Regions from separate parts of the Burkholderia arboris genome, predicted to be linked through region 2. Evidence: riboswitches for the same ligand, from Rfam matches in the RefSeq annotation. Region 2 holds a riboswitch; the other holds the start of a gene.

Region 1 (6,017 bases), 880 kb from region 2:
CCGCGGCTTGCGGGTCAGCGGCCGCGCAGCATCGCGAGCAACGAGCGCGGCACCAGCAGCGCCATCGCGACATGAACGACAAAGAATGCGACGAGCAGCGACATCGCCCAGAAATGCACGACGCGCGCGTTGTCGTAGCCGCCGAACAGTTCGCGCAGCAACGGGAATTGCACGGACTTCCAGATCGTGAGTCCCGACAGCACCAGCACGACGAGATCGACGATCGCGGTCAGGTACGCGGCACGCTGCACCGCGTTGTAGACGCTCAGGTCGTTGTGCGACAACCGCCCGCCCAGCGCGGCGCGCACGTCGCGCCACACGGACGCCGGCGTGACGGGCAGCATCTTGCGCGCGAAGCGCCCCGTCGCGATCGACATCGCGAGGTAGAACAGCCCGTTGACGACCAGCAGCCACATCGCCGCGAAATGCCATTGCAGCGCACCGCCGAGCCAGCCGCCGATCGTGATGCCATGCGCGAACGTGAATGACGGATAGATCGGCGACGCGTCGTAGATGCGCCAGCCGGACAGCGCCATCAGGATCGCCGCGAGCGCGTTGAGCCAGTGGCTCACGCGCACCCACGGCGGATGGATCGGGCGTGCCGGTGGCGTCGCAGGCGCGCGATCCGTTGCAGGAACGGTTTGCATGATGAAGACTCCGGGGTGATGCGACGGGACGCGATGCGCGCGTGCAGCCGGCTGGCCGCGCCCCGCACGCATCCGTCAGTTCGACGGGCTCATTGCGTCCTTCTTCATCGCGTCGCCCTTCGACATCGCGTCGTGGCCCATCGCGTCTTTCTTCATCGCGTCTTTCTTCATCGCGTGCTTCTTCATGCCGTCCTTCTTCATCGCGCCATCCTTCGCCATCGCGTCGTGGCCCATCGCGTCCTTCGACATCGACGTGCCGTCCTTCGACATCGCATCGTTCTGCGCATAGGCGCCCGTTGCGAACGTGGCAAGAGCGGCGACGCAAGCGGCAATCAGTACGTTTTTCATGACATCTCTCCGAAACATGGGTTTGAGGAGCCGAATAGACGGACGACGTCGCGGGAAATGACAGCCGCTCTGAAAATATTTTTTATGCCGGCCGGACAACCCGTCATGCTGCACCGCTCGGCCGCCGCCGACCGGGCTGCCGGACCGATCGGCAAAGGCATGTGCTGCGGTGCACCCGGCCTGCCGCGCCGCCCGCCATGTTGCGGCTGCACCGGGATAACCACTCTACGCCCGGTTGAAACCGCCGCAAACCCGGTGTATCGTGTGCCCTTGCTAACGCGGGGGTCCTGCAATGCGTTCGGTCAAACAACCGGCATTGCGGGTGAGAAATACCCTTTGAACCTGATCTGGATAATGCCAGCGCAGGGAAGCGTACGGATTTCGCCGCCATCCTTCTGACGAAATCCGCCGCCTCACCAAGCCTCGTCTCCTGCTTAGCTCGAGCCCCACATACGTCAAGGGCTCCGGGCAAGCGCCGACGCGCCTGTCCGGCGCTCACACAGGAGATTGCATGAACGCCAATCCGAAGTTTCTGTCCGCCGACGCTCACGTCGACGCCGCCGCTGTCGCGCCGCTGCCGAATTCGCGCAAGGTTTATGTCACCGGCTCGCAGCCCGACATCCGCGTGCCGATGCGCGAAATCACGCAGGCAGACACGCCGACCGGCTTCGGCGGCGAAAAGAATCCGCCGATCTACGTGTACGACACGTCGGGCCCCTACACCGATCCGGAAGCCAAGATCGACATCCGCGCGGGCCTGCCCGCGCTGCGTCAGGGCTGGATCGAAGCGCGCGGCGACACCGAAGTGCTCTCCGGCCTGTCGAGCCGCTACGGCCTCGAACGCGCGGCCGACCCGGCCACCGCCGACCTGCGTTTCCCGGGCCTGCACCGCAACCCGCGCCGCGCGCAGGCCGGCAGGAACGTCACGCAGATGCACTACGCGCGCCAGGGCATCATCACGCCGGAAATGGAATACATCGCGATCCGCGAGAACCAGCGCCGCGCCGAATACCTCGAGAGCCTGAAGTCGAGCGGCCCGAACGGCGCGAAGCTCGCCGCGATGATGGGCCGCCAGCACCCGGGCCAGGCGTTCGGCGCCGCGGCCTTCGGCGCAAACGCGCTGGCCGAGATCACGCCCGAATTCGTGCGCGACGAAATCGCGCGCGGCCGCGCGATCATCCCCGCGAACATCAACCACCCGGAATCCGAGCCGATGATCATCGGCCGCAACTTCCTCGTGAAGATCAACGCGAACATCGGCAACTCCGCCGTCACGTCGTCGATCGGCGAGGAAGTCGACAAGATGACGTGGGCGATCCGCTGGGGCGGCGACACGGTGATGGATCTGTCGACCGGCAAGCACATCCATGAAACGCGCGAGTGGATCATCCGCAACAGCCCGGTGCCGATCGGCACGGTGCCGATCTACCAGGCGCTGGAAAAGGTCAACGGCAAGGCCGAGGACCTGACCTGGGAGATCTTCCGCGACACGCTGATCGAGCAGGCCGAGCAAGGCGTCGACTACTTCACGATCCATGCGGGCGTGCGCCTGCAGTACGTGCCGCTCACCGCGAACCGGATGACCGGCATCGTGTCGCGCGGCGGCTCGATCATGGCGAAGTGGTGCCTCGCGCATCACAAGGAAAGCTTCCTGTACGAACACTTCGAAGAGATCTGCGAGATCATGAAGGCGTACGACGTGAGCTTCTCGCTCGGCGACGGCCTGCGTCCCGGCTCGATCTACGACGCGAACGACGAAGCGCAGCTCGGCGAACTGAAGACGCTCGGCGAACTCACGCAGATCGCGTGGAAGCACGACGTGCAGGTGATGATCGAAGGCCCCGGCCACGTGCCGATGCAGTTGATCAAGGAGAACATGGATCTCCAGCTCGACTGGTGCAAGGAAGCGCCGTTCTACACGCTCGGGCCGCTGACGACCGACATCGCGCCGGGCTACGACCACATCACGTCGGGCATCGGCGCCGCGATGATCGGCTGGTTCGGCACCGCGATGCTGTGCTACGTGACGCCGAAGGAGCACCTCGGCCTGCCGAACAAGGACGACGTGAAGGAAGGCATCATCACGTACAAGCTGGCCGCGCACGCCGCCGACCTCGCGAAGGGTCACCCGGGCGCGCAGGTTCGCGACAACGCGCTGTCGAAGGCACGCTTCGAGTTCCGCTGGGAAGACCAGTTCAACATCGGTCTCGATCCGGACAAGGCGCGCGAATTCCACGACGAGACGCTGCCGAAGGATTCGGCGAAGGTCGCGCACTTCTGCTCGATGTGCGGCCCGCACTTCTGCTCGATGAAGATCACGCAGGACGTGCGCGAGTTCGCGGCGCAGCAAGGCGTGTCGGAAACCGAAGCGCTGAAGAAGGGGATGGAAGTGAAGGCGGTCGAGTTCGTGAAGACCGGCGCCGAGATCTATCACCGTCAGTAAGCACCCGCGGCGATCCGCACCGGAATCGCCTCGCGATGCACGAAGCCCGCTTTCGAGCGGGCTTTTTTGCGCATGTCGTGTGCCTGCCGATGCACGGGAAACAATTGATTACGAAACCGCGCGAGCCTTAACAAGTCCTTACAGCAGCCCCGCCAGGCGGCGCGTAGATTGGGGGCATGCGTGGCCGCCAGCCGGTCACGCGCCCTCCATTCACTACCACAAGGACAACGATCATGATTTCGATTCGGCGTATTGGGGTATGCGCTCTCCTCGTCACGACGGTGGCCAGTCTGTCGGCCTGCGATTCGATGACGAGGCGTCAGCGCGACACGGCAATCGGCGCGGGTGTCGGCGGCGTCGCCGGCGCAGCGATCGGCGGCAGCGCGCTGTCGACGCTGGGCGGCGCGGCAGCCGGCGGCATCATCGGTAACCAGGTCGGCAAGTAAGCCGCCGGTCACGGCCCGCCGCGCAATGCGCGGCGGCAGCCTGGCCGGTCCAACGGCGTTTCCGCGATGCGGAAGCGCCGTTTTCGCATGCGGCACCGCAATATGCCCGCCCGCGCCCGGAAATGATCCGTTACCGTTTTGCACACCGTGTCATCGGCGCGCGGCCTAAGCTTAAGCATCTGCCGATTGCCGGCTCCGCCGGAGAGACATCATGAACAGGACCCTCGTCGCCGCGGCGCTCGCCTGCACGACGCTCGCCGGCTGCTACTACCCGTACGGCTACTATCCTGGCGGCTATTACACGGCCGCACCGGTGCCGGTGCAGCCGGCGCCCGTGTACGTCGACCCCGGCCCCGCCTACTACTATCCGGCCCCCGCGTATGCACCCGCGTGGGGCGGTTATTGGGGACCGGCGCTGTCGCTCAATTTCGGCTTTGGCGGGCGCGGCGGCTGGCGCCATCACTGACCGGGCACGGCCGTCGACGGACGGCCGCCCGGCCCCCGCAACCGGCCCCATTCCCGTTTCTTGTCGTTTCATCCCATTGTGAAACGACGGCGTGGTAACGCGGTGTAAGATTCTTCGCATCCCGTCCCCGCCCTCGCCAAACGATGTCGCCCAAGAATGCTTTCCTGCTGACCGTGCTCGCTGCCCTGTGGGGCGCATCATTCCTGTTCATCCGGATCGGCGTGGTCGATTTCGGCGTCGCGCCGCTGATGGCCCTGCGCGTGGGCATCGGTGCGCTGTTTCTCACCGGCTTCGCGCTCACGCGCTTCAAACCCGCCGACCTCGGCACCCGGTTGCGCCGTCACGCGTGGCCGCTGTTCGTCGTCGGCGCGCTGAATTCGGGCATCCCGTTCTGCCTGTTCGCGTTCGCCGAACTGACGCTGTCGGCCGGCCTGACGTCGGTGATCAACGCGACGACGCCGCTGTGGGGCGCGCTCGTCGCGTACCTGTGGCTGAAGGACAAGCTGTCGCTGCCGCGCGCACTCGGCCTCGTGATCGGGTTTGCCGGCGTGCTCACGCTCGTGTGGAACCAGATCGCGAACGCGCACGGCGACACGGGCGCCAGCGCAACCGCGCTCGCCGCCGCCGCGGCGCTCGGCGCGACGCTGCTGTACGGCATCGCGGCCAATTACACGAAGCGCAAGCTCAGCGGCGTCGATCCCCTCGTCAATGCAGCCGGCAGCATGATCGGCTCGTCCGTCCTGCTGCTGCCGTTCGCGATCGCCACCTGGCCGTCCGCGCCGGTCGGCGTGCACGCATGGGGCTCGGTACTTGCCCTCGGCATCGCGTGCACGGGCATCGCGTATTTCATCTTCTTCTACCTGATCGCGCATGTCGGCCCCGCCCGCGCGATTACCGTGACGTTCGTGATCCCCGTATTCGGGCTGCTGTGGGGCGCGCTGTTCCTGGGCGAACACGTGTCGGCCGTGATGATCGAAGGCTGCGCGATCGTACTCGTCGGCACCGCGCTCGCGACCGGCGTGATCAAGCGGATTCCGGGGATCCGGCCGCGCGGCGGCGAAGCGACCTGACGGTCCGCGTGCGCGCATCGTCGCCCGGCGTGCAGCGATGGCGATGCGGCACCGGTCTGCCGACGCGCCGCGAATGGCACCGCAGCGCATCGGCATTCGTCTGACGGCGACGCCCGGCCGCCGGGATTTCCCGCATCACCTGCACATCCAGCACCCGCAGCGCACGGTCATGCCACCGGCATTGCGCGGGATTGTCATCGGCCGCTGCAGCGCCCTCCGCTTCGTGGCGGTCATGCAAGGCGCGCACGCGTGCGGCGCGGATCGCCGCTGCGCACGGGCCGGGATGGCGCGGTGTACCGTTTGCGTCTGGAGTTTCCCTGATACGCGCGCCGCCGCAATCCCGTTACACTCGGGAAACCTATCCGCAGAAGGCGGTCTCGATGCCTCACGTTCTCTCGCGCCCGCCTGCGCATGCGACTGCATCAGCGTGGTGGGGTGCCGCCGCTCGCTCCCGGGCACCGTTGACATGAAGCCCGCCCGCGACCTATCGCTCGACTCCCTGCTCGAACGCCTCACGCCGACGCCCGGCGGCTGGGTCGCCACCTATCGCACGACGACGCTGCGCAGCGTATTCCAGCCCGTGCTGTCGATCACGCA
Region 2 (6,017 bases):
GTTGCCGGCGCTCGGGCCGTGGTCCTTGCGCGTGAAACCCGGCGCAACCGCGTTGACTGTGATGCCGTGCGCGGCGAATTCGGCGGCGGCGGTACGCACGAGCGATTCGAGCGCGGCCTTCGCGGCGGCGGTCGCCGCGAACGGCGCCGCGGCGCGGTAGCGGTGCGCGACGAACGAACTGACCGCGACGATTCGCGGGGCGGCTGACGCTTCGAGCAGCGGCCGCGCGCGGCCCGCGAGCGCGGAGAACGCGCCGGGCATCGCCGCGAAGGCGGCCGCAAGCGCGTCCGCGGAAAGGCCGGAAAAGGATTGCCGCGCGGCGAAGCCGGCGTTCGCGACGAGCTGGTCGAGCCCGCCGAAGCGCGTCGCGGTGGTATCGACCAGCGCGGCGGCAACGCCCGGTTCGCCGAGATCGCCGGTCAGCGTGATGCATGCCGCACCGGCCGCCGTGCACGCTTGTGCGACTTCGGCGAGCCGCGCCCGCGCCGCATCGTCCGCGCCGCGCGCATGCAGCGCCAGCGCGATGCCGGGCGCCGCAATCCGCCGCGCGAGCGCCGCGCCGATCCCCGAGCCTGCGCCGGTGATCAGCGCGATGCGTTCGACGTGCGCGGCGCGTGCGCTCACGCGGCGACCTTGTCGCCGGCGTTCGCGCGTTCGACGTTGATCGTGCCGACGTGGAACGCAGCCAGCGACTCGCGGTGCGCGATGCTGACGATCGCGGCCTTCGGCAGCCGTTCGGCGAACAGGTGATAGAGGCGTGCCTCGTTGTCGGCGTCGAGCGCGCTGGTCGCTTCGTCGAGGAACAGGAAATCCGGCTTGTGCAGCAGCACGCGTGCGCCGGCAAGGCGCTGCTGCTCGCCCGGCGACAGCACGCGCGTCCAGTGCGCGGTCTCGTCGAGGCGCTCGACGTAATCCTCGAGGCGGCACGCACGCAGCGCATCGCGGCAGGCTTCGTCGCTGAACGTGTCGGGCGTCGCCGGATAGGTGAGCGCGGCCTTCAGCGTGCCGATCGGCAGATAGCTCGTCTGCGGCACGAACATCATCCGCGCGCCGACCGGTGCATCGATCGCGCCGTCGCCGAACGGCCACAAGCCCGCGAGCGCGCGCATGAACGTGCTCTTGCCGGAACCCGACTTGCCGATCACGAGCCAGCGCGAGCCCGGCTCGATCGTGACGCTGCCGATGTTCGCGAGCGCGTTGCCGTTCGGCAGCGCGAGCTTCAGCGACGACGTCGACAGCTTCGCGCCGTCGATGTAGTGCAGGTTGATGCCGCCGTGCTCGGTCGCGGGCGACAGGCTTTCCTTCAGGTGCGACGTGCCCATCACGCGCTTGAATTCGCGCAGACGGTTGACGGTGGCGCGCCATTCGACGAGGGTCGAGTAGCTGTTGATGAACCACGAGAACGAATCGCTGACGGTGCCGAACGCGGACGAGATCTGCATCAGCACGCCGAACGAGAACGCCCCCGCGAAATAGCGCGGCGCGGCGACGACGAGCGGGAAGATGATCGCGATCTGCCCGTAGAAGCTCAGCACGAACGTGAGCCGCTTCGTGTACTTCATCACGCGCCACCAGTTGTCGCGGATGCGCATGAAGAGGGTCTGCGCGTTGCCGGTCTCGGTCTTCTCGCCGTCGTAGAACGCGATCTGCTCGGCGTTCTCGCGCACGCGGATCAGCCCGAAGCGGAAATCGGCCTCGACGCGCTGCTGCTGGTAGTTGATCGACACGAGCGGATGGCCGACCTTCTGGATGATCAGCGAGCCGATCACCGCGTACAGCGCGGCTGCCCACACCATGTAGCCGGGAATCGAGATCGGCGTCGCGCCGAGCGTGAACGTCAGCGCGCCGGCGAGCGACCACAGGATCGTGATGAACGACACGAGCGTGACGACCGTCGACAGCAGGTCGAGCGACAGCGCGAGCGTCGTGGTCGCGAACGACTGGAGGTCGTCGGTGATCCGCTGGTCGGGGTTGTCCGCGAGGCGATCGCGTTCGATCCGGTAGAACGCGCGATCGCCGAGCCACTGGCCGAGGAGCCGGTCGGTGAGCCACTGGCGCCAGCGGAAGCCGAGCATCTGCCGCAGGTAGCGGCCGTACACGGCGAGGATGATGAACGCGAAGGCGAGCGCGGAGAACTGCATCAGCAGGTTCGGGAAGTCGTGGACGTCCTTCGACTGCAGCGCGTTGTAGAACTGCGCGTTCCACTTGTTCAGCCGGACGTTGATCCAGACCACGCAGAGGTTGATCGCGATGATCGTGACCAGCAGGCCCCACGCGATTTTCCATTCGGACGATACCCAGTAGGGCTTGATGAGGCTCCATGCGGATACCGGGCGCTCGTCCTGCGGCGCGTCGGAGGCGGAGCGGACGGGATCGATCGATTGGGTCATGTGCTTCCTGATGAGTAGCCGGCGCGCGGGCCGGGCGAAGCCGGGCGCGCGCCGCGATACGGCATGCCGGGGCGCGGCGCCGACTGACGGCGGGCGCACGGATGGTCGCCCGCGCGTCTTAAACGGCACTTAAGGGCCGGCGGTGACGCGGCAACCGGCCGCTTGCGGCGGCCGGCCTGCGGGCATTGTGCCAGAGCGGCGCGGGCCGACGGCGAATTTGCCCCGCCGGTGACAGTTTGCGGCGCTTTCCGCTTTTATGGTCTAATGACCGACGACGAAACAGGGGTGCTTTGTGGCGTGGCCGGCGAATGTTCCGGGCAGCGCGGCGAGGCTGAGAAAAACCCTTTGCACCCGATCCGGGTAATACCGGCGAGGGAAGTTTCTGATCCCGCCGGGTCGCGCTGGCTGCCATCCCACATGGTCAGCGCCCGAGTCCGCCCGGCCGGCCTTTGCTGCCGGTTTCGTCCTTTTGGGTACGCGCATTGCGCGTTACGGAAGGAATGATGACCGCACAATCTTCAGTCTTTTGCTTGATTCCCGGCCCGATGTCGCGTGCGTTCGCACGTGGCGGCGCGGGTGCGTCGACGTTCGTCGTGCGCGCTCCCGAGGAGGGCGCGCGATGAACGTTCAGGATGCACGGCCCGATTTCGCAGTGCTCGGCGGCGGCCTCGTCGGCCGCCTGATCGCGTGGCGGCTCGCGGGCGACGGGCATCGCGTCGCGCTCTACGAGCGCGGCGGCCCGGACGGCGAGCAGTCGGCCGCGTGGATCGCGGCCGCGATGCTCGCGCCGCTCGCGGAAGCGGCGAGCGCGGAGCTGCTGATCACCGAGCTCGGCGCCGCGTCGCTCGCGCGCTGGCCGCAATGGCTCGCGGAACTGCCCGAACCCGTCTTCTTCCAGCATCACGGCACGCTCGTCGTCTGGCACCACGCGGATCGCGCGGAGGCGCCGCTGTTCGAGCGGCGCGTGCGTGCGAACGCGCCGGCCGACCTGTTCGACGGCGGCTTCGTGACGCTCGCCGGCGCGCAGGTCGATGCAGCCGAGCCGACGCTCGCGGGCCGTTTCGCACGCGGCCTGCTGCTGCCGCGCGAAGGCCAGCTCGACAATCGCCAGGCGCTGCGCGCGCTCGCGGCGGGCCTTGCCGAACGCGGCGTCGACCTGCACTGGCACGTCGCGATCGACGATGCGAACCTGCCCGCCGCCCATTTCACGATCGATTGCCGCGGGCTCGGCGCGAAATCCGCGCTGCCCGCGCTGCGCGGCATCCGCGGCGAAGTCGCGCGCGTGCATGCGCCCGGCATCGGGCTGACACGGCCCGTGCGGCTGCTGCATCCGCGGTACCCGCTGTACATCGCGCCGAAGCAGGACGATCTCTATGTAATCGGCGCGACCGAGGTGGAGGGCGAGGACATGTCGCCCGTCAGCGTGCGCTCCGCGCTCGAACTGCTGAGCGCGGCGTTCTCCGTGCATCCGGCGTTCGGCGAGGCGCGCATCCTCGAACTCAATGCGCAGTGCCGGCCGACGCTGCCAGATCACCGCCCGGCGGTGATCTGGGACGGCGCGTCGACGCTCGCCGTCAACGGCCTGTACCGGCACGGCTTCATGATCGCGCCGGAAGTCGCGCAGGCGGCCGTCGCGTTCGCGCAAGCCGCGCTCGGCGGCGCGTTCGCTGATGCCGACGCGTTCGCCGCGTGGCGCGACGCCGCGCGCTGGCCGACGCTCCTTCATCACCGTAACGACGCGCGCCAGCCGGCCTGACGCGCGCGCCGACCGAATCCGACCGAGCCTCATGGATATCCAGATCAACCAACAGACCCTGACGCTGCCCGACGGCGCGACGGTGGCCGACGCGCTCGCCGCGTACGGCGCGCGTCCGCCTTACGCGGTCGCGCTGAACGGCAACTTCGTCGCGCGCACGCAGCATGCGGCGCGCGCGCTCGCGGCGGGCGACAAGCTCGACGTCGTGCACCCCGTCGCGGGCGGCTGAACGCCGCCGGTTCGTCCCCGCTCTTCCAGGAAAACGACATGACGTCCCTCACATCCGCCGACGCGCTGACGCTGTACGGCGAAACCTTCGCAAGCCGCGTGCTGCTCGGCACGTCGCGCTATCCGTCGCTGCAGTCGCTGTCCGATTCGATCGCCGTGTCGCGCCCCGGGATGGTGACGGTCGCGCTGCGCCGCCAGATGACGGGCGGCACGGCCGAAGCCGGCTTCTTCGACCTGCTCAAGCGCCACGCGGTGCCGCTGCTGCCGAACACGGCCGGCTGCCAGACCGTCGCCGAGGCCGTGACGACCGCGCACATGGCGCGCGAGGTGTTCGGCACCGACTGGATCAAGCTCGAGCTGATCGGCGACGACTACACGCTGCAACCCGACCCGGTCGGGCTGATCGAGGCCGCCGCGCAGCTGGTCAAGGACGGTTTCAAGGTGCTGCCGTACTGCACCGAGGATCTCGTGATCGGCCGGCGCCTGCTCGACGCCGGCTGCGAGGCGCTGATGCCGTGGGGCGCGCCGATCGGCACGGGCAAGGGCGTCGTGAATCCGTACGGCCTGCGCGTGCTGCGCGAGCGGCTGCCGGACGTGCCGCTGATCGTCGACGCGGGGCTCGGCGTGCCGTCGCACGCATGCCAGGTGATGGAGTGGGGCTTCGACGGCGTGCTGCTGAACACGGCCGTGTCGCAGGCCACGCACCCGGAGATCATGGCGCGCGCGTTCGCGCAGGGCGTCGAGGCCGGCCGTGCCGCGTATCTGGCCGGGCCGATGGATGCGCGCGAAACCGCGCACGCGAGCACGCCGGTTGTCGGGATGCCGTTCTGGCACCAGGACGGGGGCGGCGCATGAGCGCGCGCTTCGCCGATGCATTCTGGCCGCCGGCCGACGAACTGGCCGAAGCGGCCGAACGGATTCGCGCCCGCCTCGGCGACTGGCCGGCCGGCGCGGCGCCGTGGCGGCTCTGCGTGGCGGCGCCCGGCGTGCCGGCCGACGGCGACGTGCTGATCGTGTCGTCCGGCGACCGCGCCGCGCAGGCGCGCGCGTCGGCCGCGTCGCGGCCGGCCTCGCCGGGCGCGGTCGCGATCGAATTCGACGAACAGGGCGCGGTGCTGCATGCGGCGGGCGCGCGTTACGCGCTCGAAGCCGCGCATCCGCTCGCGGACGACTGGATCGCGGCGCTCGCGGCATTCCTCGATTGCGGCTTCGCGCCGGTCGACGCGCTGGTGCTCGCGCTGGCGTGGCGCGACGGCGACGAGACGCGCGCCGACGACGCGTGGCCGGTCGACGCCGCGCGGTTCCCCCGTGTTGCCGGGCTGCCGCCCGCGCCGGAGCCGGCGTTTGCGCCCTGCCCCGCGCAACTCGGCCTCTATCCGGTCGTACCGGACGCCGAATGGGTCGAACGCGTGCTCGATGGCGGCGCGCGGACCGTGCAACTGCGCGTGAAAGGCGCGACGCCGGACGCGCTGCGCCGGGAAATCGCGCGTGCGGTCGCAGCAGGGCGCCGCTATCCCGATGCGCGCGTGTTCATCAACGATCACTGGCAGATCGCGGTAGATGAAGGCGCGTACGGCGTTCATCTGGGGCAGGAAGATCTCGAAACGGCCGATCTGGCGGCGATCGCGCGCGCGGGCCTGCGG

What was found. Region 2 has a riboswitch for thiamine pyrophosphate ahead of OHZ10_RS01895 (FAD-dependent oxidoreductase). Riboswitches for the same ligand answer to the same signal wherever they lie in the genome.
Region 1: linked by a shared signal. The riboswitch ahead of thiC (phosphomethylpyrimidine synthase ThiC) and the one ahead of OHZ10_RS01895 (FAD-dependent oxidoreductase) in region 2 are both predicted to bind thiamine pyrophosphate.

Annotation. Positions count from the first base shown of each region.
Region 1 covers NZ_CP109821.1:1,277,497-1,283,513, reverse strand. Annotated here, with positions in the region: gene OHZ10_RS06085 (cytochrome b/b6 domain-containing protein) at 15-647, opposite strand; gene OHZ10_RS06080 (pentapeptide MXKDX repeat protein) at 723-995, opposite strand; TPP riboswitch at 1,266-1,382, shown strand; gene thiC (phosphomethylpyrimidine synthase ThiC) at 1,507-3,438, shown strand; gene OHZ10_RS06070 (glycine zipper 2TM domain-containing protein) at 3,672-3,884, shown strand; gene OHZ10_RS06065 (hypothetical protein) at 4,096-4,350, shown strand; gene OHZ10_RS06060 (DMT family transporter) at 4,494-5,420, shown strand; gene OHZ10_RS06055 (EAL domain-containing protein) at 5,887-6,017, shown strand, end outside.
Region 2 covers NZ_CP109821.1:396,075-402,091, forward strand. Annotated here, with positions in the region: gene OHZ10_RS01885 (SDR family NAD(P)-dependent oxidoreductase) at 1-624, opposite strand, end outside; gene OHZ10_RS01890 (ABC transporter ATP-binding protein/permease) at 621-2,390, opposite strand; TPP riboswitch at 2,662-2,785, shown strand; gene OHZ10_RS01895 (FAD-dependent oxidoreductase) at 3,010-4,146, shown strand; gene thiS (sulfur carrier protein ThiS) at 4,178-4,375, shown strand; gene OHZ10_RS01905 (thiazole synthase) at 4,414-5,229, shown strand; gene thiE (thiamine phosphate synthase) at 5,226-6,017, shown strand, end outside.